4 regions of the Bacillus hominis genome follow, and region 4 is predicted to be linked to each of the others. Evidence: riboswitches for the same ligand, from Rfam matches in the RefSeq annotation. Region 4 holds a riboswitch; each other region holds the start of a gene.
The links. A riboswitch is a leader RNA that binds a small molecule or an ion and turns the genes downstream of it on or off. The one in region 4 is predicted to bind S-adenosylmethionine.
Positions count from the first base shown of each region.

Region 1 (6,262 bases), 1.1 Mb from region 4:
GCGATACTCATAGAGGACAACATAGAATAACGAATATACATCCACGATATATTCCTTTGTTTTTTCATTATACTTTCCTCACTTCCGTATCGCCTACGACAAGCGAAGAAATAATTTTAATACGACGAGGGGCTTCTTTATACTGTTCTGTTCTAAACGTAACATTACGGTTAAATCCAGTTTCTTCGTGTCCTGGCAGGAGCACTCGCCCAACAATAACAGAATGATTTAAAGACAATTCAATATCATATGGTACATATAAGCGAATATTACCAATGACGCCCCGAATAACAATAACCGTTTCCCCCTCTGGAATCATAGCAGTTGTTAAATCAATCTCGACATCACAAGCACCATATTGGACGTTAATATCCTCTAGTTCATAAATATGATCCATCATTCGTACATTACCTACAAACATATTTTTTATATACGGTTCTGTACGATATATTTGTTTTTCTTCATCTATATATCCCTTTTCTTTAATTTCAACTTTCATTGCTTTTTGCTGATGTCCTTGTTGAATAAGTTGATAACCAATTAAAGCTAAACAAGCAAACACAACAAGTACGAATGCTGCTGATGAAAATAAGAAGAATAAGAATACAATACCACCGACAAATAAAAATACATTCCCTCTTACATAACGGTTCTTCTTTCGATAATGTCTTCCAAACATAATCATAATAAATGCAAATATTAGACCACCTGGTTCAAAATGTCCAAGTATCATATCAAGAAAAAGACCGAATCCAAATATGATGAGGAGCATCCCCATTAATTGTGTTTTTGAAAAGTGCTTCTTCATTTCAGCTCCCCTCCCTCTTTGTCACATATACATAGAAGAAAAGGCATTGCTTTCCAACACCTTTTCTTCTATCACTATATCATAAGCCTGTTTTATTATATACTACAATTATTTTGTTACTTCTTTCGTTAACGATACTTCATTTTTCTCTTTCATTTCACGCTCTAGTTTTGCAATTTTCATATCAAATGTATCACGCTCATGCTCTTCATTTATACGAAGCTCTAAATCACGAATGTGATCTTCAATTTCTTCGAATCGTAAGAACGGATTATTTTCATCCATTTTATGAATAGCAGTATTCATACGGCGGTTTGCATGCGCCATATTTTCACGTGCCATTAATTCCATACGCTTTGCGTTCATTTCTTTTAATTTATTTTTCATTTCTGAAAGACGACGCTCTAACTCATCAATTTGCTCTACAACACCAGCATACATTTCTTCTAAGCGAGTTACTTGCCCTTCATAATACGCTACTTCTTCTAATGCACGTTCATGCAATTGTAATTCGCCTGCTTCTTGTGCGATGATAGCTTGCTTTGATCTTTTATTAACGAAATAACGTGCTTGCTCAAGCTCACGAGCAAAGTTAGATTTTAATGTTTTATGACGCTGAATTAACTTCTCAATTTTTGTTATTTCACGCTCACTATCACGTAAATATTGGTTTAACATAGCAATTGGATTTTTTCTTTCTTTCTCATCTAACACATTATGAAAATCAGCTAAAATTGCATCGCGTACACGTCCGAATAAAGATTGTTTCATTATAATCTTCCTCTCTTCTACTTTATAATTTGATTTGATTTATTTTATATTAGTTTTTCATTAACTTGTTCCACTCATCTTCAAAGTTGCTATATGGTTTAGAACTTTCTGGAGCAGAATCAACAACTACATTTTTTTCTTTTTTCCACTCACGGTATCCGTAGTATAAAACTACTAATGCTGCGATACCGATTAATGCTGGGGAATGAGAAAGTGCAATGGACAAACCGATTAAACCAACAATACCCCAAGCTAACTTTCCAAAGAATGATTTAGCTCGCACAAATGATTTATAGCTCCAGTACACAACTCCTGCTCCAATGGCGAATCCTACAATACCAGCAAGACTACCAAGAGCAATTAAAGCCAAAATACCGGCTGCGATAAACGCTAGAAATTGTTTCATCTTGTGCTTGCCTCCCTTCGATTTGATACTCTTATCTTAACTATTTTTTCATTTTTCCATAACGAGCTTAAGAACTGTTTTCGACTCAGACTTAAGACCGAGTTGCATTCAGCCTTTTGTAAAAATATAAGGAAAGATAGGATAACGCACTCTTTTATCGCACATAAAAAGCCGTTCAGAGAATATTCTCTGAACGGCTTCAGTTGCTACTAATAAAATTCATATTTAATTATGCTGTTTTATGATACTCTTTCTTTTCCGCCGCTTTAGAAAACCTCGGGAAACCAATTAATATAGAAATGATTCCACATACTCCAACTAAAATTGGATAGAATGCATATGGCAACAATTCAATCGGAGATAAAGCTGCAAATCCTGCCGCTGTTAACATTTGAGCACCATATGGGATTAACCCTTGTATACAGCAAGAGAAAAGATCCAGTACACTCGCTGATTTACGGGGATCAATTTCATACTGATCCGCAATATTTTTCGCAAGCGGACCTGTAAAAATGATAGAGATTGTATTATTTGCTGTACACATATTCGTCATACTCACTAAACCAGCAATGCCGAACTCTGCTCCTTTTTTCGAACGAATATTACGTGTTAAAAGATTCATTAAATATTGAATACCACCATTATACTGAATAAGCTCAACCATACCACCTATTAAAATTGCAAGTAATACTAATTCCATCATACTGCCCATTCCAGTCGTTACACTTTTAAAGAAACTCTCTAACGTATAACTTCCATCTATAAGACCGATAACACCAGATAGTACAGTTCCACCTGTCAATACGATAAGTACATTCCAACCAAGTAATGCTGTAACAAGTACACCTGCATATGGTAATATCTTCACCCAATCAAATGTTTGAGCTTTAATTTCTGTATCACTTCCTAAAGTAATCATTACTAATAGTACAATTGTAATGATTGCAGCTGGCAATACAATTAAAAAGTTCGTTTTAAACTTATCTTTCATTTCTGTTCCTTGTGAACGAACTGCTGCAATTGTTGTGTCAGAAATAAATGATAAATTATCACCAAACATCGCTCCGCCGACAACCGTCGCCATTGTTAATGCAATCGAGATATCAGTTTGCCCACTAATACCTACAGCAATCGGCGCTAATGCCGCTATTGTTCCCATTGAAGTTCCCATCGCTAATGAAATAAATGCCCCGATAATAAAAATTCCAGCAACGATAAATCCTTGCGGTAAAATAGATAGCGCTAAGTTGACTGTAGAATCGACTCCGCCCATCCCTTTTGCTGTTTCAGAAAATGCACCTGCAAGCACAAAAATTAATACCATAATCATAATATCTGGATTTCCTGCACCTTTTGCAAATCGTTCTACTTTTACATTAAAGCTTTCTTTACGATTCATCGCTAAAGCGATTCCTACAGCAATTGAAATCGCTACAAGTATCGGCAATTTATAGAAATCACCTGTAATAATTCCAGAACCAATAAATAGTGCCAAAAATATCCCAAGCGGTAATAAAGCTAAACCATTTCCTCTCGTTTCTTTCAAAGTACCATCTCTCCCTAGTTTCAACCTTTTTCTAATGAATAACAAAAGACCTCTTCCAACGAGAAGAGGTCTTATACATCTATAAGAAACACTCTTCTCATCTTTCAAGCAACATGCTTGCTGGATTTGGCACAGCACTCTGAAATCGAGTCCGCTGCCGAGGCATCGTAGGGCCAGTCCCTCCGCCTCTCTTTATAAGAAGGTTTCGTATTTATTTTTTAATAATAATTTCTTCTCTAACTTTACTTGCTTACAAAAAAAAAGTCAATTATTTTTTGTATAGATTTTTTTGGTAATTATACAAAAACACGAATACAGCAATCATTTCAACTTTTCAATTTCTTTCTCTAAAATTGAAATCCAATAAAATTCTCTCTTTTTTATTGCCGCTATTATCCATTTTGTTGTATGCCAAGCTAACTCATATTCTTCCTTTGTAACATCCCCCATTTTATATGCATCCTCTAACTCATCTTCATCCAATACATATATTTCACCGTTTGGTAACAATACTACATCTAAATATAAATCATCAAAATAAGGTAAACCTCGTTCGTCTATTTCATATTTTTTCGTTACGTCAATATAATATTGCACTAATTTTTTTCTATCATCTAGCATAGCTGTTATCGCAAAGTTCTTCCTGGTTATAAAATATTGCATCCATGTATACCCATCATCTGCAATACAAAGCTCTTTACCATTGTATTCTTTATAACTAGGCTCTCTCACTTTTTTTATATCCAATACCCCTAACATACCTGCTTCAACTTGCTTGACTATATAATTCTTCTCTATTAGTCTCTTCCACGAAGAACCGTCACCATATTTACGTTTCATTTCGCCCGCTCCTCTTCTATATATAGAAAAGCCCCCACATATTATGTGAGAGCTTGTTCATATTATAATTAAGCTGCTTGACCTTTTTCAGATATCTCTTTTAAATAAGCTTGTCCTTTTTCAGCGTCATATTGACCTTCCCACTTAGACATAACTACAGCTGCTAAAGAGTTACCTACAACGTTAACTGCTGTACGAGCCATATCTAGAATACGGTCAATACCAGCAATGAATGCTAAACCTTCAGCTGGAATACCTACTGTACCAAGTGTCGCTAATAATACAACGAATGATACGCCCGGTACACCCGCGATACCTTTTGATGTAACCATTAATACAAGTAATAATGTAATTTGTTCCGTAAGGGATAAATCAATACCGTACATTTGCGCTAAGAAAATTGCTGCAATTGCTTGATATAAAGTTGATCCATCTAAGTTAAATGAATAACCTGTCGGAATAACGAAAGATGTAATTGCTTTCGGGCAACCGAATTTCTCCATTTTCTCCATAATTTTTGGTAAAACTGTTTCTGAACTTGCTGTAGAGTACGCTAAGATCAGCTCGTCTTTTAAAATCTTAAAGAATTGGAAAATGTTAACTCCGAATATTTTCGCTGTAATTCCTAGTACAACTACAACGAAGAAGATCATTGCTCCGTATACTACAATGAGTAATTTTCCTAATGGAATTAGTGAAGAAAGACCAAATGTAGAAACTGTAACACCAATTAATGCGAATACACCAAATGGTGCAAATTTCATAACTTGGTTCGTAACGTAAAACATGGCGTCTGCTACACCTTGGAAAAATTGTAGGACTGGTTTACCACGCTCACCAATTGCTGCTACACCTAAACCAAATAGTACAGAGAAGAAGATAATAGCAAGCATATCACCTTCAGCTAATGATTTCATAATGTTCGTCGGAACAATATTTACAAATGTATCCGCAAACGAATGACTTTGTACTTGCTCTGTTGTTTCTGCATATTTAGAAATATCCGTTTTTGTTAATTTTTCCATATCAACGCCTTTTCCAGGTTGGAAAATGTTCGCTATTAATAGACCAACAACAATTGCAATTGTTGTAATAATTTCAAAGTAAAGAATTGTCTTTCCGCCTAGTCGGCCTAGTTTTTTAACATCGCCAACACCAGCAACACCAACAACAATACTTGCTACAACAATCGGCACAACGATCATTTTAATTAATCGGATGAAAATATCGCCAATTGGTTGTAAGTACTTCGCAACTGCTGGATTATCAAAGAAAATCGCACCAACTGCAATACCTAGTGCAAGACCAATTAATATTTGCCATGCAAGTCCTATTCTTTTCATACTTGTTGTAACCCCCTTCGATGTGTCACTCTATCTATCTCTCATTCTATCTATCTCTATAAAACTAAGAAATTAAGAGTATTACATATTATTCGACAATTCACTACATTTTGTCCCTGTTAAAAATCATAAATCAAAAATTAAAATCTGACAACAAAATAAGTTTGCCCGAACGCAAATAATTTTCTTGACAAAAACAAACCCCATGTCAGAAAACCTCACATGAGATCGATTCCTCACTAGTGATTTATAGGTTTTTAAAGTGATGTTTCACCCCCAAAAAACTCCATCACTTTCCATATTTTTCTTAAAAAACAAAATAGAAATCCACACCTTTTTATACATTCAAGAATTTTAACTTTATGACGAACAATACGAAAAAACACTAAATTCCGACAAAACTTAGCAATTTCATAAAATTTTCTTTACATTATGATTACAATGATAGACACCCTTCTTCTTATGATATATAACATTCATAGGGAAAGGAGCCAGACAACCATGAAAAAGAAATTTGCAGCGTTTAGCGTTTTAGCAGCAGGAACGAT
Region 1 covers NZ_JAUCFS010000005.1:1,370,785-1,377,046, reverse strand. The annotation lists gene QUF93_RS09415 (sensor histidine kinase) at 1-68, opposite strand, end outside; gene liaF (cell wall-active antibiotics response protein LiaF) at 68-808, opposite strand; gene QUF93_RS09405 (PspA/IM30 family protein) at 917-1,579, opposite strand; gene QUF93_RS09400 (lmo0954 family membrane protein) at 1,629-1,985, opposite strand; gene QUF93_RS09395 (Na+/H+ antiporter NhaC family protein) at 2,215-3,531, opposite strand; SAM riboswitch class I at 3,626-3,732, opposite strand; gene QUF93_RS09390 (ribonuclease FAU-1 family protein) at 3,853-4,371, opposite strand; gene gltP (glutamate/aspartate:proton symporter GltP) at 4,440-5,714, opposite strand; gene QUF93_RS09380 (murein hydrolase activator EnvC family protein) at 6,216-6,262, shown strand, end outside.
Region 1: another riboswitch for S-adenosylmethionine. It lies ahead of QUF93_RS09395 (Na+/H+ antiporter NhaC family protein); the one in region 4 lies ahead of QUF93_RS15180 (ECF-type riboflavin transporter substrate-binding protein).

Region 2 (6,262 bases), 2.3 Mb from region 4:
CGGATGATCTACAAACAGGTGCATCTCTTGCCCAGCTTACGCTTACAGCTTGTTTGCTTGGGCTTTCAGTAGGACAATTATTTGTCGGTTCAATTAGTGATATTTACGGAAGGCGCAAACCTCTTATTATTGCTCTTATTATTTATGTAGCTTCTTCCTTACTTTGTGCTTTTGCGCCATCTATTTGGAGTTTAGTACTTTTACGTTTCTTACAAGGTGCTTCAGGGTCTGCTGGTATCGTTATATCACGTGCAATGGTAAGAGATATGTACTCAGGTTCTGAAATGACGAAGTTTTTCTCGCTGCTCATGTTAGTAAACGGAGCAGCACCTATTTTGGCACCGATTATTGGAGGACAATTGTTACAGTTTACAACATGGCGCGGTGTTTTCATCGTTCTCGGGGCGATTAGTGTATTCATGTTAATATCAGCTACGTTCGTATTACGGGAAACATTGCCTCCGGAAGAAAGAGAAACAGGTGGTTTATCAGGAACGTTGGCGACGTACGGAAAACTTCTGAAAGATCGTTTGTTTATGGGATATGCGTTGTCACAAGGATTAGTAACAGCGGCAATGTTTGCTTATATATCGGGTTCACCATTTGTGTTGCAAAACATATACGGGGCATCACCACAGCAGTTTAGTTTGTTCTTTGCGATTAACGGTATCGGTATTATTATTGCTAGTCAAATTACTGGCCGTTTAGCAGGAAAAGTGAATGAGAAAACATTATTCGTTTCTGGCATTATTATTGCTGCTGTTGGTGGTTTATCGTTACTGCTTACAATCTTATTAGGAATAGGCTTAATTGGTGTTTTATGCTCGTTATTCCTTGTTGTATCAAGTGTTGGGGTTGTATCAACAACTGGCTTCTCGTTAGCGATGAGAAATCAAAAACAAGCAGCAGGAACAGCATCAGCTTTACTCGGTTTATTACAGTTTATTTCAGGAGCACTTGTAGCACCATTAGTAGGTATTGGTGGAAGTAATACAGCATTACCAATGGGGGGTGTTATAGCTCTTTGTGAAATTGGTGCTGTGTTATGTTATTTATTTATGGCAAAAAGAAGTGAAAAGCAGTTTGAACTGCAACAAAACCAGAATTTAGAAGCTTGATAAAAAAGAGCTGATTCAAACATTTCTTTGAATCAGCTCTTTTTTTCATTTCTTTGAAATAACTCATGCAAAAGTTATTTGCATAAAGTGACGATACTGTGACAAAAATGTTGATATGTATATTAAGATATCGTCTTAAGTGTAAAAAGTAGGGTGTTCTCGGTATAATAACAAGTGGAGATAAAAGAAACTATAATTAGTAGTAGCTGTAGATAAAAGGAGAATTCGAGATGAAGAAGGTTTTGGGTATTGCTGTAATGGGAAGTATGATCCTTCTAGCAGGATGTAATGGAAATAAAGATACGAAAGAACCGAAAGAAAAGGTAGAGCAATCCACTGAGCAAACAGAAGAAATGAAAGAATACAGCGCAGTACATGAAAAATATGATACGAAAATAAATAAAGAAATTAATAAGGCGTTACAGTTATTTGAAGTGGCAAAAGAAAAGGGCGGTAAGGAAATAACTAATGCTAAATATAAGGAAGACGTGCAAAATGTAACAACGGGTATGTTAGAAGATATAGATCATATGCGTAAAGAAATTCATGTACCGAAGTCGAAAGAACAAGAACATGAAATGTATGTTGGTTTCTTAAATGAATCGGAACAAGCGATGAAAAAATTACAGAAGTTAGCTAAAGAAGAAGATTCATCGTTGATTCGTGATATAGAAATTAATTTTTCAACAGCATCGACATACTATAAACGTTTTCAGGAAGAAACGAAAAAATAACCTTGCGCATGCAAGGTTATTTTTTCTTCTTACCATCGCCATCTTCATCCTCGCATACTAATACTTTTTGCTCTTCGTGAAATTCGGAAATAGTTTGTCCGGTAATATTATCGAAGGGGGTGTAAAAAGAGGTGATGCTTTTCTTTTTAATGAAGAGTTTATAAAAACCAATGATAACGAGTATGACGATTGTTAATGGTAATCCTATAGTCGCTAGAAGTAAGGGATCCATCGTATAACTCCTTTAATATGATTTCTTTTTAATTATAAGCGAAAAACTGCGATGTAGATAAACGCCCTTATTAAAAACTGATTTTTCTAAATATATCCAATTTGATTGACTTTTCATTTTTTCAGAATTATAATTCGAAATATACAATTTGAACCAAATAATAATATAGCAATTTACTTATCCAGAGAGGTAGAGGGACTGGCCCTATGACACCTCAGCAGCGGGTTCTGCAAGATGAACACCGTGCTAATTCCAGCAAGCAAGTCTTGAAAGATAAGTGATGGGCCTTTGTTTATTAAGCCTTGATCTTATTTTTTAAGATCAAGGCTTTTTGTATTCTAAAAAGAGAAAAGGGAGTAATGGAAAAAAGTACGTTCATAAAACAAAGTAAATTCATGTGTTTAGGGGGTTATTGAAGTGTATGTAATTAAAAAATTATCGGTTATGGTGTTCACACTATGGGTTATTACGACAGTGACATTTCTAATTATGCATATTATTCCGGGAGATCCATTTTCATCAGATGCGAAAATCTTTCCTGAAGAAGTGATCCAAAACATGAGAGCGAAGTATCACCTTGATGAACCGTTATGGAATCAATATGTTGCTTATTTAGATGGCGTAGTGCATTTTGATTTTGGTGAATCTGTTCAATCAACCGGACAAGGTGTATCAGAAATTATAACAACTGGCTTTGGTCCATCGGCAATTATTGGTCTACAAGCACTTGTTATTTCGTTGTTAGTCGGAATTGTAGCAGGTACATTTGCGGCGCTATATCATGGGAAATTGATTGATTATAGTGTGAGCTTGCTTGCGATTCTTGGTATTTCTATTCCTAGTTTTATTTTAGCGCCACTATTTATACAAGTATTCGCCATCAAATTTGAATTACTACCAGTGGCGTCTTGGGGAACATTTGATCATACTGTATTACCTTCCTTCGCATTAGCGTTAGGGCCAATCGCGGTTATTACAAGATTTGTTCGCTCTAATATGATTGAAGTGTTGCAGAGTGATTATATTAAGCTAGCGAGAGCAAAAGGTATACCAATTAAGAAAATCATTATAAGACATGCTCTTCGAAATGCGATTGTTCCGGTACTTACATTTGTTGGCCCATTAATGGCTGGACTTTTAACAGGGACTTTCGTTATTGAAAAAATCTTTTCAATTCCTGGTCTAGGAAAATATTTTGTAGATAGTATTTTTAATCGAGATTATCCGGTGATTATGGGAACGACCATTTTCTATAGTGCGCTATTAATTGTATGTATTTTTATTACAGATATTATTCATCGTATTGTTGATCCGCGCATTCGTTCTATTACGTAAGGAGGGGGATGTTTAAATGGGGGCTTATGAAATTAATGACGAGTTATTAACGAATGAAGAGAAGAAAGAATTAACGATAAATAAAGATCAGCAAACGATTAGCCGAAAGAAAGAAGTATTTCGTAAATTTGTATCAAATCCAATCGCAGTTTTAGGGACAGTAACGTTATTACTAATTATTATTTTCTCTCTTATCGGTGAAAGTTTAACGCCATTCACTGCGAGTGAACAAGTAAAAGAAGCAACAAACTTCCCACCTAGTAGTGAGCATTGGTTCGGAACAGATGATTTAGGGAGAGACATATGGGCGCGTACTTGGGCTGGAGGGAAAATATCACTAACAGTTGGATTAGTAGCGGCTGCCCTTGATATAGGATTAGGTGTACTAATCGGTGGCTTTAGTGGATATGTGAGAGGACGTAATGGCCTTGGAACGTTAATTGACGAGTGGATTATAAGAGGGATTGAAGTACTATACGGTATCCCATATTTGTTAATTGTTATTTTACTATTAATCGTTATGAAACCAGGACTTTTTACAATTATAATCGCCCTTGCATTAACGGGATGGATTGGCATGGCGCGTCTCATTAGAGCACAAGTCTTATCTTTGAAACAAAGAGAATTTGTTATCGCAGCAGAACGGTTAGGTACATCGCATATGAAGATTATATATGGACATATCATTCCGAACTTAACAGGTATTATTATCGTAAATTTATCATTTACAATTCCAGCAGCTATTTTCTCGGAATCATTTTTAAGCTTTATCGGACTTGGGGTACAATCACCAGCAGCGAGTTGGGGGACGATGACGAACGATGCACTAGGAACATTATTGAGCGGAGAGTGGTGGCAACTATTCTTCCCAGCAATCATGATTGCACTCATTATGTTCGCATTTAATGCAATTGGTGATGGTTTGCAAGATGCAATTGATCCGAAGATTGTAAAACGAAATCGAAAGGAGAAAAAACATGGGACAGCTCTTATCTTTAGAAAACGTAACGTTAGCCGTTGAAAAAGAGAATAGTAAGCAAGCAATTGTGAAGCATGTTTCCTTTTCTATTAACGAAGGTGAAATAGTTGCACTTGTAGGAGAAAGTGGTTCGGGAAAAAGTGTTACAGCGCAATCTATTATCGGCTTAAACCAAGAATCAATTCATATCGATGCTGGAAATGTATCTTTCGAATCGAAGGAGTTAACTAATTTACAAGAATCCGAGTGGAATCAAGCTCGCGGGAAAGATATTTCCTTTATCTTTCAAGATCCGCTTTCATCTTTAAATCCAACGATGAAGGTAGGTAGACAAATTACAGAAGTGATTTTGCAGCATGAAAAGAAATCGAAAAAAGAAGCAAAAAAAATTGCGATTAATTTACTAAATGATTTAGGGATACATGAAGCAGAGAAACGCTTTGAACAATATCCACATCAATTAAGCGGGGGGATGAGGCAGCGTATTTGTTTAGCAATTGCATTTGCTTGTCATCCAAAGCTTGTTATTGCAGATGAGCCGACAACAGCGTTAGATGTAACGATTCAGAAACAAATTATGGGGCTATTAAAAGAGCGGAAAGAAAAACAAAATACGAGTATTTTATTAATTACTCATGATTTGGCGCTTGTGCGTGAAGTAGCGGATCGAGTAGTTGTTATGTATGGGGGACGTGTTGTCGAGAAAGGAACGATAGAAGAGGTAATAGGTTCTCCTAAACATCCATATACGAAAAGCTTATTACAAGCAATTCCGAATATGGATGATTCTGAAAAAGTATTACGTGCAATAGAAGGAACGACACCTTCTATTGAAACATTAAATAGCTTTGGTTGTCCGTTTGTAAATCGTTGTCCAGTGGCGATAAAAGAATGTATTCATCGATTCCCAGAGAGAACAACATATTCTGAGGAGCATAGTTCACATTGTTGGCAGCACATTCTGGAGCATAATAAAGCGAAATCAAAAGAGAAGGTGAATGCCTCATGACGACAGATTTAATTACTGTAAAGCAAGTAACGAAAACGTATGGAAGTAAAAATAAAGAAATCGCAGCGTTAAAAGGTATATCACTTTCTATCCCCAAAGGAACAACGCTTGGCATTATTGGAGAAAGTGGTTCTGGAAAGACAACACTTGGTAAGCTCATAGCTGGGATCGAGCGTCCAACGTCTGGTGAAATTGATTATAACGGTCAAGTTGTTCACAAGCTGAAGTCAGCTTATAAGCGGGATTTCTTGCAGAAAGTACAGTTCATTTTTCAAGATTCCACAGCTGCATTAAATCCGCGCTGGAAAGTACGCGATATTGTAACAGAAGGCTATATTTCATTCGGTTTAGGCGATAAAGGATTGAAAGATAAAGTCGCAGGTGATGCACTAGAGCGTGTTGGATTAGATAGACGATATATTGATCGATATCCACATGAATTTAGCGGGGGACAACGTCAACGTATCGCTATTGCAAGAGCGTTATTATGTGAGCCAGAAGTTTTAATCCTTGATGAACCAATTTCAGCATTAGATGTTTCACTGCAAATCCAAATTGTACATCTGCTGCAAAAGATTCAAAAGGAACAAGGCTATACATATTTATTTATCGCGCATGATTTACCGATGGTTCACTATTTATGTGAAAAGGTGGCTGTCTTATACAAAGGGGAACTTGTTGAATTTGGAAATACGGAAAAAATTTTCCGTAATCCACAACATTCTTATACAAAAACATTATTAGCATCAACACCAAAAATTTCAGGTTAAAGGAGAATGTAGGATGAAGAAGTTTTTACTGTTTGTCATTATGACTGTTTTAGCGATTACTTCTGTTGCTTGCGGTAAGAAAGAG
Region 2 covers NZ_JAUCFS010000005.1:179,817-186,078, forward strand. The annotation lists gene QUF93_RS03430 (multidrug effflux MFS transporter) at 1-1,118, shown strand, start outside; gene QUF93_RS03435 (hypothetical protein) at 1,349-1,852, shown strand; gene QUF93_RS03440 (DUF3951 domain-containing protein) at 1,869-2,084, opposite strand; SAM riboswitch class I at 2,259-2,364, shown strand; gene QUF93_RS03445 (ABC transporter permease) at 2,502-3,419, shown strand; gene QUF93_RS03450 (ABC transporter permease) at 3,436-4,440, shown strand; gene QUF93_RS03455 (ABC transporter ATP-binding protein) at 4,397-5,407, shown strand; gene QUF93_RS03460 (ABC transporter ATP-binding protein) at 5,404-6,177, shown strand; gene QUF93_RS03465 (peptide ABC transporter substrate-binding protein) at 6,191-6,262, shown strand, end outside.
Region 2: another riboswitch for S-adenosylmethionine. It lies ahead of QUF93_RS03445 (ABC transporter permease); the one in region 4 lies ahead of QUF93_RS15180 (ECF-type riboflavin transporter substrate-binding protein).

Region 3 (6,262 bases), 2.1 Mb from region 4:
TTTCCGATAAAGTCCCATTTGTCAATTTTCGTTTTATCAGGCGTTGGCATTGGAAGTTCAGTTGCTTGTGCAAGAGCTTGTAAGCGGAACTCAGTCAACCAAGCAGCTTCGTTTACTTCGCTTGCGCGCTGACGGATTGTTTCTTGATCGAAAGGTAATGTACCGATTGTCATGTTTATGCTCCTCTCTTACGCTTCTTGCTCTGCTGTTTCGTCTTCAATACCTAATTCTTTTTTAATCCAGTCGTAACCTTCAGCTTCTAGACGTTGTGCAAGCTCAGGGCCACCAGATTTAACGATACGACCGTTCATCATAACGTGAACGAAGTCTGGAGTGATGTAGTTTAATAAACGTTGGTAATGCGTAATCATTAGGCAACCGAACTCTTCGCCGCGCATTTGGTTAATACCTTTAGATACAACTTTTAATGCATCGATATCAAGACCTGAGTCGATTTCATCTAAGATTGCGATTTTTGGCTCAATCATCATTAATTGAAGAATTTCGTTACGTTTTTTCTCTCCACCAGAGAAACCTTCGTTTAAGTAACGTTGTGCCATTTCTGGATCCATTTCTAGGAATTCCATGTTTTTATCTAATGTACGGATAAATTTCATAAGAGAAATCTCATCGCCTTCTTCACGACGTGCGTTAATTGCAGAACGTAAGAAGTCAGCGTTTGTTACTCCGCTAATTTCACTTGGATATTGCATTGCTAGGAATAGACCGGCTTGTGCGCGCTCATCTACTTCCATTTCTAATACATCTTCACCGTCGATGATGATGCTACCTTCTGTTACTTCATACTTTGGGTGACCCATAATCGCAGAAGATAAAGTTGATTTACCTGTTCCGTTAGGTCCCATAATTGCGTGGATTTCTCCACCCTTTACTTCAAGGTTTACACCTTTTAAAATTTCTTTGCCATCAATTGATACGTGTAAGTCTTTAACCGTTAATGTAGAACCAGCCATCTCAATACCTCCATTAATCCTATATATACATTTTAAAAATTACTAAAACGTTCATATTCTCATTTTATTCTCATTCTAATCTTATATCAAATAAAATGATATCGCAAACGATGAAAAAATGTAACAATTTTTTCACAAATGTATATAAGTATTTCCCTTGCATCCTTATATGATACACCTTTCTTCTTATTTATATAAAGAAAAAAGAACTGGGAAATTCCCAATCCTTTCCTTATACTTATTCACTTACCGGAAGTACAGCACCTTTATATTCTTTATTAATAAAGTCTTGAATTTCTTTTGAATGCAGTACTTCTACTAACTCTTTAATTTCTTTTTTCTTCTCGTCACCTTTGCGAACTGCAATAATATTTGCATAAGGAGAGTCTGATCCTTCAATTGCAATTGCATCCTTTGTTGGATTTAATTTCGCATCAATTGCGTAGTTTGAATTAATAAATAAAGCATCGCCTTCATTATTTTCGTACAGCTTCGGTGAAAGTCCAGGTTCTACATCTGTTTTAAACTTTAAGTTTTTCGGATTTTCCACAACATCTTTTACTGTCGCCTTAACAACGTCTACTCCATCTTTAAGCTTAATAACGCCACCTTTTTGTAATAACGCTAGCATACGGCCACGCTCAGCTACGTTATTACTCATAATAACCGTTCCTCCATCTGGAAGATCTTTTAAGCTTTTATATTTCTTAGAATAAATGCCCATTGGCTCTAAATGAATTTTTCCTGCGTTTACAATTTTATATCCTTTTTCTTGAATTTCTTTATCTAAATACGGAATGTGCTGGAAGTAGTTCGCATCAATTTCTTTATCCGCTAACGCTTTATTCGGCAACACATAATCTTGGAACTTTTTAATCTCTAATTTAATACCCTTTTTCTCTAATATCGGCTGTGCTTTCTCTAAAATAACAGCATGCGGCACGTTAGAAGCTCCAACAACAAGCTTATTCTCCTCTTTCCCCCCGCAAGCAGCTAATGTAAATACAGACAGCGCTGTAACAACTGATAGTATAATCTTTTTCATATAATGTCCCCTTCTCCCCTATAGTTATGTAGCTATGAAAAAGAGCCGGCATACACCAGCCCTTCTTCAAACGATTATTCTTTTACAGGAACAACTGCCCCTTTATATTCTTTAGTAATAAAGTCTTCAATTTCTTTAGAATGCAACACTTCTACAAGAGCTTTAATCTCTTTTTTATCTTTATCACCTTTACGAACAGCTACTACGTTTGCGTACGGAGAATCACTACCTTCAATTGCAATTGCATCTTTTTCTGGGTTTAATTTCGCATCAATTGCATAGTTAGAGTTAATTAGAACAGCGTCGCCTTCTTTATTGTTATACACTTGTGGCAATAAACCAGGTTCGATATCCGTTTTGAACTTTAGATTTTTCGGATTATCCGCAATATCTTTCGGAGTCGCTTTAACTGGATCTACTCCATCTTTAATTTTTAAAATACCTTCTTTTTGTAAAATTGCTAAACCACGTCCATGGTCAGCAACAGAATTACTCATAATAATTGTAGCCCCGTCTGGAAGCTCTTTTAAGCTCTTATATTTTTGAGAATACACACCAATTGGTTCTAAATGAATTTTTCCTGCTACTTCAAAATCATATTTTTTATCTTTAATTTCTTTTTCTAAATACGGAATGTGCTGGAAGTAGTTTGCATCTAATTCCTTATCCGCTAACGCTTTATTTGGCAACACGTAATCTTGGAATTTTTTCACTTCTAATTCAATTCCTTTTTTCTCAAGTAACGGTTTTGCCTTTTCTAAAATTTCAGCGTGCGGTACGTTAGAAGCACCAACAACAAGTTTATTTTCCTCTTTATCTTTCGCGCCACAAGCAGCTAACCCAAAAATTGAAGTTGAAATAAGTGCTGTAAGTAATAATTTTTTCATTTGAAATACCCTCCCGTTTTTCATTATCTTTTATCTATTCGAGTCGTTAAACTATCACCAATCCACTGAATTAAAAATACAACTAGTAATACACAAATTGTCGCAACGATTGTTACATCATTATTTCCTCGCTGGAATCCTTCTAAATAAGCAAGTGTTCCAAGACCGCCAGCACCAACAACTCCTGCCATTGCTGTATAGCCTACTAAAGCAATTGTCGTGACCGTAATACCAGATACTAACGCTGGTAACGATTCTGGAATTAACACTTTCAAAATAATTGTGCTTGTTTTTGCTCCCATTGCTTTTGAAGCTTCAATTACACCTTTATCAATTTCACGAAGTGCGATTTCAACCATTCTTGCATAAAATGGTGCCGCTCCGATAATTAAAGCTGGCAATGCCGCACTCGCTCCAAGAATTGTTCCAAGAATAATCTTTGTGAATGGAATTAATAAAATAATTAAAATGATGAACGGTATAGAACGGAAAATGTTTACGAACGCTCCAATCACCGTATTAATTGCTTTGTTTTCCCATAAATTATCTTTCGCTGTCATAAAGAGTAATAGTCCTAAAATAAGTCCTAAAACAAATGTGGCAAGCGCTGCGATTGCCGTCATATATAACGTTTCACCAGTCGCTTCTAGCATTTGATTCCAATCAACATTTGCGATTAACTTATCCATGTGCAATCACCTCCAGCTCTACTTGATCTTGATGAATTCCTTCTATTGCTTGCTGGATCGCTGTTTCTTCGCCATTTAAATGAACGACTAAACTACCGTAAGAACCGTTATTTGTTTGTGCGATATTTCCTTGCAAAATGCTAACTTCTATATCACCGCGCTGCATTAACCTTTGAAGTACTGGTCTTTCTACAGCCTCACCGACAAACTGCAAGCGAATTACTTTTCCATCTGGATATTTTTCAATTAAACTTTCAATTGTTTCATTTGTATCTTCAGAATCCGTTAATTGCTGTACGAAGCGTTTTGTAATGTCCTGCTGCGGGTTACGGAATACGTCAAGTACTGGACCTGTTTCTACGATTTTCCCTTTCTCCATTACCGCAACACGATTACAAATCTTTCGAATTACGTGCATCTCATGTGTAATCAATACAATTGTTAAACCGAGACGCTTATTAATATCGAGTAGTAAATCTAAAATTTGATCCGTCGTTTCTGGATCAAGAGCTGACGTTGCTTCATCACATAAAAGTACTTGTGGATTATTTGCTAACGCTCTTGCAATCCCAACGCGCTGCTTTTGTCCACCACTTAACTGAGATGGATATGCGTCTCCTCTTCCTTCTAATCCAACGAGATGAATTAACTCATCAACACGTTTTCTTCTCTTCGCCTTATCCACACCCGCAATTTCAAGTGGGAATTCGATATTTTCGCGTACAGTTCGTGACCAAAGTAAGTTGAAGTGCTGAAAAATCATTCCGATTTCTTGTCTTGCCTTACGAAGTTCACTTCCTGTAATTGCTGAAATTACACGATTTGCGATTGTAATTTGACCAGACGTTGGTTTCTCTAACTGATTAAACAATCTAATTAAAGAACTTTTCCCAGCGCCACTATATCCGATAACACCAAATATTTCGCCTTTCTCTATTTGTAAGTTGGCGTTATCTACAGCAGTGACATCACCGCTTTTTGCCTTATATATTTTCTTTACATTTTCTAATAAAATCATGATGTTCACCCCTTTTTTGTTTGGATAGACTCCGCAATTTTTTTATTTTTGATGCGTGTAGTCCATCCGTATAGCTCCTCTTATTATTTGAATGTCCTCCACATTCAAACAACAAAAAAACCTTTCCGCTTTTAGAGAAGCAGAAAGGTTTATATGCGTATATAACAACATTATCCCTCTCTCTCATCTCTCAAAGCATTTGCTTTGCAGGAATTGGCACCATTTCAACATAAGTTGACGGTTGCCGGGCTTCACAGGGCACAGTCCCTCCACCTCTCTTGATAAGAGAAATCAGATTAAATTTTCGTCTGATTTAAAATTTATTAAATTGTCTATATTTTATGAATTGAATTGTATCAATATCCACACACCATGTCAACAGAAATTTTCGCAAAAAAAGAAACTTCAGACTTTTAAGCGCCCACTGACATCGGCTTACATATATGAAACATTGATTCAATTAACAACATCGTTCGATACGTTCCCGAATATTGCACACGCCCATCGCTCATTAACGTCTGCAACCTTACATTTCCATTCACCAAACGTTCTACATCCTCTTCCCATAAACAAACGATTTGTTCTGTTCCTCTTTCCTCTTTCAAAAGTTCAATATAATCCCTTGAAATTTGTAATGAACAGCATTCATCTCCAAAACGAAAATTAACAGTTCTTTCTCCTTGCCTTAAAAGCGGTTCTAAATGATATTGACCATTAGCGTAATTTACAAATGATTGTAGCAAAGAATATAATTCCACCCTAAATCACATCCTTCATATCACTTTCTATTACATACCATTCCCTCTTACTAAAGAGCAATCCTGTTACTTTCGCTCGACAAATACTGTACCCATCCCGCATGTCGACATATTTCTTGGGAAATATGTCGAGGCGGCAAAAACTTTGCCGCCTACTTTAATTCCGTATATAAATATTCAACCGAATGAAATGCATATATTTTCTTCATCAGTGTCCCATTTTCAAAAATAAGTAAACACGGTACGCTTTCTATTCCATACTCTTTCGCTAAATGCGGGGCATAATTTAAATCTAACATTCCAATTTCCAAATCTTCAATCGTCATCTCGACGACCGTTAACATCTTCTTTGCTAATTGGCATGTTCCACACATTGGTGTATATACATATAGCACTGTTTTTTCTTCATTTTCTATTAGGGCTGCAGCTTCGGCACCTGTCCAATCAATCACTTCTATCATTCCTTACCGTAAATATTCTGTATAAACGTCAATGTCAGCTCCCCATAATACATTTGCTAAATGTGAAGAAGGCGCAGTCGCCACCTCGCGATACGAGCGATCAATATAAATATGCTCTGCTTGCGGAAATTCTTTTCGAAATTGTTTCCTTAACTTTTCCCCTGCATCATCAGCATCCACTAGCACATATACATCCTTATCAAAAAACTGATCAATGAGCTCATCCATTTTCGACAAACCAATTGTACCATTTGTACAAACAATTTCCACTGGTTCACGAATAATAGATTCAATCTTTCTTCTGTCCGATTTACCTTCTACAATAATGACTTTTTCCACATAAATCATATGTCATCACCCGATCACCATATACTATACAACCTTTAACTTAGTATATAGTATATTCGTTATTTTCATGTTGTTTCCTGTT
Region 3 covers NZ_JAUCFS010000005.1:4,545,818-4,552,079, forward strand. The annotation lists gene sufD (Fe-S cluster assembly protein SufD) at 1-173, opposite strand, end outside; gene sufC (Fe-S cluster assembly ATPase SufC) at 189-974, opposite strand; gene metQ (methionine ABC transporter substrate-binding lipoprotein MetQ) at 1,213-2,019, opposite strand; gene metQ (methionine ABC transporter substrate-binding lipoprotein MetQ) at 2,094-2,906, opposite strand; gene QUF93_RS26330 (methionine ABC transporter permease) at 2,930-3,595, opposite strand; gene QUF93_RS26335 (methionine ABC transporter ATP-binding protein) at 3,588-4,613, opposite strand; SAM riboswitch class I at 4,794-4,901, opposite strand; gene QUF93_RS26340 (hypothetical protein) at 5,027-5,371, opposite strand; gene QUF93_RS26345 (thioredoxin family protein) at 5,524-5,832, opposite strand; gene QUF93_RS26350 (toprim domain-containing protein) at 5,836-6,180, opposite strand.
Region 3: another riboswitch for S-adenosylmethionine. It lies ahead of QUF93_RS26335 (methionine ABC transporter ATP-binding protein); the one in region 4 lies ahead of QUF93_RS15180 (ECF-type riboflavin transporter substrate-binding protein).

Region 4 (6,262 bases):
CTATTAAGTATTCACCTTTTATATATAAATGCATATATTGATAGCATAGGACAAGCAAAAAAGCTTGTACCTTACCTCACTGAACACTCCTTATCACAGCTAGGCATCTACTTTTGTAGATGCCTTTTTTTATGTTGATGCTTGATAATTATTTATCCTGCTATTTGGAGCAGTAAAATTCCCACCTCAAAATTTAGTGAATGCGAGGAAGTTAAGTGGGAGATCAATTGCTCGTAAAGTCCAATTGGTTCAATTAATAATCAGTGGGGTATGGACAAAACCGCTGCTGATTAAAGTTTCACTTTTAAATTGTTATTCGCAAATCGTACAGCTGTATTCGCATGTGTATAAGCAGTATCAAAAACAGGAACCGATAGATCACTTTGTGAAATGAGCAAGGGAATTTCTGTACAGCCAAGTAGTATTCCTTCAGCACCGTTTTTAATTAATGTATTTGTGATTTGTAATAGCTTTTCTTTTGATATTTCTGAAATAATCCCTCTACTGAGTTCTTGTAAAATGACATGATGGATGAAAGTTCTATCTTCTTCATTTGGGACAATTGACTCAATGTTGTAATTTGCTAGTCTTGATTTATAGAAGTCTTGTTCCATTGTTTGTTTTGTTCCCAAAAGTCCGATACGCTTAATATTATATTCTATCATTGTTTCAGCACTTACATCTCCAATATGGAGGAGTGGTATTGATATTGCCTTTTCTACTTCTTCAGCAAATAGATGTATAGTATTGGAACACATAAGTAAACATTCAGCTCCAGAGTTTTCTACCTTTTTGGCTACTGTGACTAATTCATTTTTTACTTGTTCATATTGATGGTCTTGTAATAATCTGGTTATCTCGCCAAAGTCCATACTATATAAAACAAGTTTTGCATTTTGATTATATTGAGTGAGAGTAAGTGTATTAATATGTTTATAGTATAACGATGTTGATTCCCAACTTAGTCCACCAATTAAGCCAATTACTTTCATCATGCATTCCTCCCGTAACAATTTTGAATTCATTATTCCATAATTCCGATAAGAATACAATGATTTAGATTAACTATTTATCGAAAAATAAAAATAGTAAGAAAAGTATTGAAATTATTTATTGTTAGTGCCATAATACAGATTACAAATACATACTTATCCAGAGAGGTAGAGGGAACGGCCCTATGAAGCCTCAGCAACCCCTATGTAATTACATAGGAAGGTGCTAATTCCGCTGAGGACACTATGTGTCTTTTGAAAGATAAGGGGATTCTTGTACGTGAAAGAAAATGACCTCTTATTTAAGAGGTCATTTTTTGTTGTATAGAAAGGAATTGTCGATGCATAATTCACTTTCAAAATAAATATAGAGTATTAAAAGTTGAATAATACGAGAGGGGAATTGTAATGAACAAATTAACGACAAAGCTAGTAGTAGCAATTGGAATTGGAGCAGCTTTATACGGAGTATTAGGGCTTTGGGGATTTTCTATCGCACCGAATACCTTTATTAAACCAGCACTGGCTATTTTAACAGTTTTTGGAGCGTTATTTGGCCCGGTAGCAGGACTTTTAATAGGACTAATCGGTCATACCGTTACAGATACGATTGCTGGTTGGGGTATTTGGTGGGGATGGGTTATTAGTTCAGGTATTATTGGTTTTGCAATGGGACTCATTCAAAAAAGAGTTGGTTTTAGTGTAAAACATGGAACGTATAATAACCGTGATATTTCTTATTTTGCAATTGCAGGATTAATTGGTATTGTCATAGCTATTATATTTGCTGGAGCATTCGATATTATTGTGATGGGAGAACCGTTTGACAAAATAGTTATACAAGTACTAGGCGCAACAATTGCAGACGTTATCGTATTTTTAGTTCTTGGCTTACCAATCACGATTGGTCTAGCGAAATCAAATAAGAAACATACACATTTAAAAATTGAAAAGTAGGGATGAATACATGCAACCAATTATTTCTTTTGAACAATTTACCTTTCAATATAGGCATGCCGCGCAGCCTACTTTAAAAGATATTACATTTCAAATATATCCTGGGGAAAAGGTACTTATCGCTGGACGAAGTGGTTCAGGGAAGTCAACATTAGCTCATTGTATAAATGGGTTAATCCCATTTTCTTACGAAGGAATAAGTACCGGTAACATTTTAATAGCTGGAAAGGATCCGAGAGAAGGTAGTGTTTTTGAACAGAGTAAACACGTAGGGACAATATTACAAGATCAAGATTCACAATTTATTGGTCTTACTGTCGAAGAGGATGTAGCATTTTCATTAGAAAACGATTGTGTAAATCAAATAGAAATGAAAAAGATTGTTACGGATTCTTTAAAAAAGGTAAGCATGCAGGAGTTTCATGCACAAAGTCCACATGAATTATCAGGAGGTCAAAAACAAACAGTCTCTCTTGCAGGTCTGCTAACGACAAATGCAGATATATTATTATTTGATGAACCGTTAGCTAACTTAGATCCAGCAAGTAGTTTGAATACTATAGAACTCATTAAAGATATTCATGAGAAATATAATAAAACAATTGTAATTATTGAACATCGAATAGAAGAAATTTTAAACCTTGATTTAGATAAAATTATTTTAATCGATGAAGGAGAAATTGTTGCGATGGGTTCACCGGATAGTATTCTAAATTCTAATATATTACCAAATATCGGACTAAGAGAACCTATTTATATAGAAGCTCTAAAGAAATTAAATTTTGACAGTAATAATGTTGGGGTATTTCCGATTGAAAATCTACGTAATGCAGGCGTTCATAACTTATTAAAGAACTGGATGCGGAAGCAAGTGTCATCTAAAAACACGTATATTAAAAAAGCCTTATGCAAGATAGAAAATTTATCATTTACGTACAATAACAAACATACAGTCTTAGAAGATATCAACCTTTCAATAGGAGAGGGAGAGATAATAGCCTTATTGGGTCATAATGGAGCAGGGAAATCGACATTAGCTCATACTCTTATAGGAATAAATAAAACAAAGAATGGGAGAATAACATTCGATGGAGAAAATATAAATTCTTGGTCTATTCGTAAACGCGGGGAAGTTATTTCTTACGTTATGCAAAACCCAAATCAAATGATTACACAGCCCACTGTTTTAGAAGAAGTTTCATTTTCATTAAAATTAAAACAAGTTTCTAAAGATGAGATTGAGAGTAGAGTCGAAAAAGCTTTAAGAATTTGTGGATTATACCCATTTCGTAACTGGCCAATTCAGGCATTAAGCTACGGACAAAAAAAGAGGCTTACTATTGCATCTGTACTTATAACAAACCCAAAACTTATTATATTAGATGAGCCGACAGCTGGACAAGATTATTACCATTACAAACAGTTTATGTCCTTTATTAGAAAACTGGCTGAAAAAGGCATATCCTTTATTATTATCACACACGATATGAATCTTGCTTTAGAATACGCAGATCGAGCGGTAGTTCTGCATGAAGGGAAAATCATTGCGGACAATACTGTATCCGCTGTATTAGGGGATCAAGGAACGTTACAAAGAGCTAATCTACGGGAGATTTCATTAATAAAACTAGCTAAATTAAGCGGAATTCCAACTCCAGAAAAGTTTGTGAAACTTTATATTGAGGCTAATAGGAGGGAGGAATATGCATAATACGTATTTTCATCGTATGGATGGTGCAATTAAATTATCTTTATTTATATTTTGTATGACACTTACTTTTTTATTTTTTGATTTTCGTGTATTGCTAATTTTATTTATTATTGGATGTATTGGCCTCTTAATTGCAAAAATTCAATTGCGTAAAATTATAGTTATTTTCAGCGTTATATTTACATTTAGTTTATTAAATTCCGTTATGATTCTTTTCATTACGCCCACCCATGGATCGGAATTAACGGGAACGTATACCTCTTTTTTTCATATAGGTTATGCAACAATTACATATGAAACTTTATTTTATGCAGCTACACTTTCATTGAAATATTTTACGTTATTACCATTTACACTTCTTTTTATTTATACAATTCATCCAAGTGAATTTGTAAGCAGCTTAAATAAATTTGCTGTTCCTTATAAAATTACATATGCAATAAATATTGCACTGCGTTATATACCAAGTATTCAATCCGAATATATTATCATTAGACACGCACAGGAAGCAAGAGGCGTACCTTTTGAAAAAGGAGAAGCGAGCTTGTGGATTCGTATGAAAAACCGTGTTTTAATTTTTTGGCCACTTATTATTCATTCATTAGAAAGGATTGATACTGTTTCAAATGCAATGGATTTAAGAGGGTTTGGAAAGAAGGATAAACGAACGTGGTACTATGCAAAAGACGCACAAAAGGAGGATTACATCACACTTTTTGTTGGTATTATCATTTTGATTATTGCAGTTTACTTAAAGATGAATGTATTCCAAAGTTTCTGGTACCCATTTTAAAGCACTCTCAATAGAGTGCTTTTACTAATTTTTATGAAGACATGCTCAAAAAAGGGAGATACACATACTGTATAATACGAACCAGTTAAAATGATCAACTACCTATTAGTTTTCAAACCAAAAGGAGGAAAAAATATGAGTTTCGGCGGTTCTTGTGGTTTTGGTGGAGGTTTCGCATTATTAGTTGTGTTATTTATTTTATTAATTATTGTTGGATGCAGCTGTTGGGGCGGAGGATACTAATTTCTAATTAGTCTCGGTAAAATGTAAACTTTAAAAAACATAGCATATACTTTTTGTATCGAAATAAATGAAAAAGGAGCTTAATAGCTCCTTTTTCATTTATTTTACGAAATCTCCTCATTACTGCATTTAGGTAATGTGATAGTTAAAGTAGTTCCTTTATTTATAACACTTCGGATTTTCAATGTGCCTCGCATCGTTTCGATAATTTTTACAGCAACCATCGTTCCTAAACCAGTACCTTTCGTTTTTGTACTAAAATATGGTTCGCCAAATCGATTAATTTGCTCTTGCGACATTCCAATTCCACTATCTTGAATCCTTATTATGACCTTATTATTACTAACAGTTGCAGAAATAATTAGATTACCGCCACTTGGCATTGCTTCTATACTGTTTTTTATTAAATTTAAAAAACATTGATGGAAGTGCTGTGTATTACCAATAATTGTTCCCCCTGAGAACTCTTTTGTTATATTAATATTATTCATGTTACAAAAAGGCAATATCATATTAATAACTCGATTTAACTCGTGCTCCACTGAAATATGATTTAGTTTTTCTGAAGCCGGTTTGGCAAAAGTTAAGTAATCATCAATAATTGCTTGTGCACGATTTAACTCTTCAAGAATATGTTGAATATACTCATCTCTGGATTGTTGAGTTATATTGGGTGTTTTTAAAAGTTGTGTAAATCCTTTTACAACAGTCAATGGATTCCTTACTTCATGTGAAATACTTGCAGCGAGTTGGCTGACAATCTCCATTTTTTCAACTTTTATTAATTTTGATCGCATGAATATTGCATCTTTTAAAACTTCATTAAAATAGACCATAAATAATATTAAAATAGTTGGTAATAGAATGAAATAAATAATGTACAAATTATTCACTTCAAAATCTGATAGAGTTAAAACAATTACTGTTGTAAATATTGCAAGGAAAAAAGTTAAAAACATAGATGAAGCTACTTTCATTTTCCGATTGTATGTTTTAAATTTTGATGATGCGAATGCTGTAATTATTAACATCGTTCCATAAACAATGATTGTTAACAGGCTAAAACTATAAAACGTAAAACGTGTTATTAATAAAATTATGAGTAATGCAATACCGACAGGAAATCCACCATAAAGTGTACCAATTAAAAAGGGGATTTGTCTTAAATCGTGAATACAATTTTCATCCATATAGATGGGATATCGCATACATAAAATTAGTGGGATGCTCGTACAAAGAACGATAAGTAGTTTCTTATATTTCTTCCCAAAGTACCCACTATCATAAATAAAATAAAAAATAAATATACTGCTTAAAATATAAAGAAGATTATTTAAAACATTTTGATTAATGTAAACAAAGTTCATAATACATGCCCCGTTATCCTGAATTTCAATCCCATATGTATTATACATTATAAAAGTGCAAGTTTTACATGTACTTTTATAATATATGTAATTTTTATAGTTTTTCAGCGTTATAGACTTTTAACCATGCATTATTAAACTCTTCCATTGACGCATAGCGCTCACTACGATTTTCATTTACAGCACGGTATGCTACCTC
Region 4 covers NZ_JAUCFS010000005.1:2,455,463-2,461,724, reverse strand. The annotation lists gene QUF93_RS15185 (aspartate/glutamate racemase family protein) at 291-995, opposite strand; SAM riboswitch class I at 1,146-1,261, shown strand; gene QUF93_RS15180 (ECF-type riboflavin transporter substrate-binding protein) at 1,401-1,949, shown strand; gene QUF93_RS15175 (ABC transporter ATP-binding protein) at 1,960-3,660, shown strand; gene QUF93_RS15170 (energy-coupling factor transporter transmembrane component T family protein) at 3,653-4,453, shown strand; gene QUF93_RS15165 (YjcZ family sporulation protein) at 4,589-4,696, shown strand; gene QUF93_RS15160 (sensor histidine kinase) at 4,801-6,111, opposite strand; gene QUF93_RS15155 (protein kinase family protein) at 6,158-6,262, opposite strand, start outside.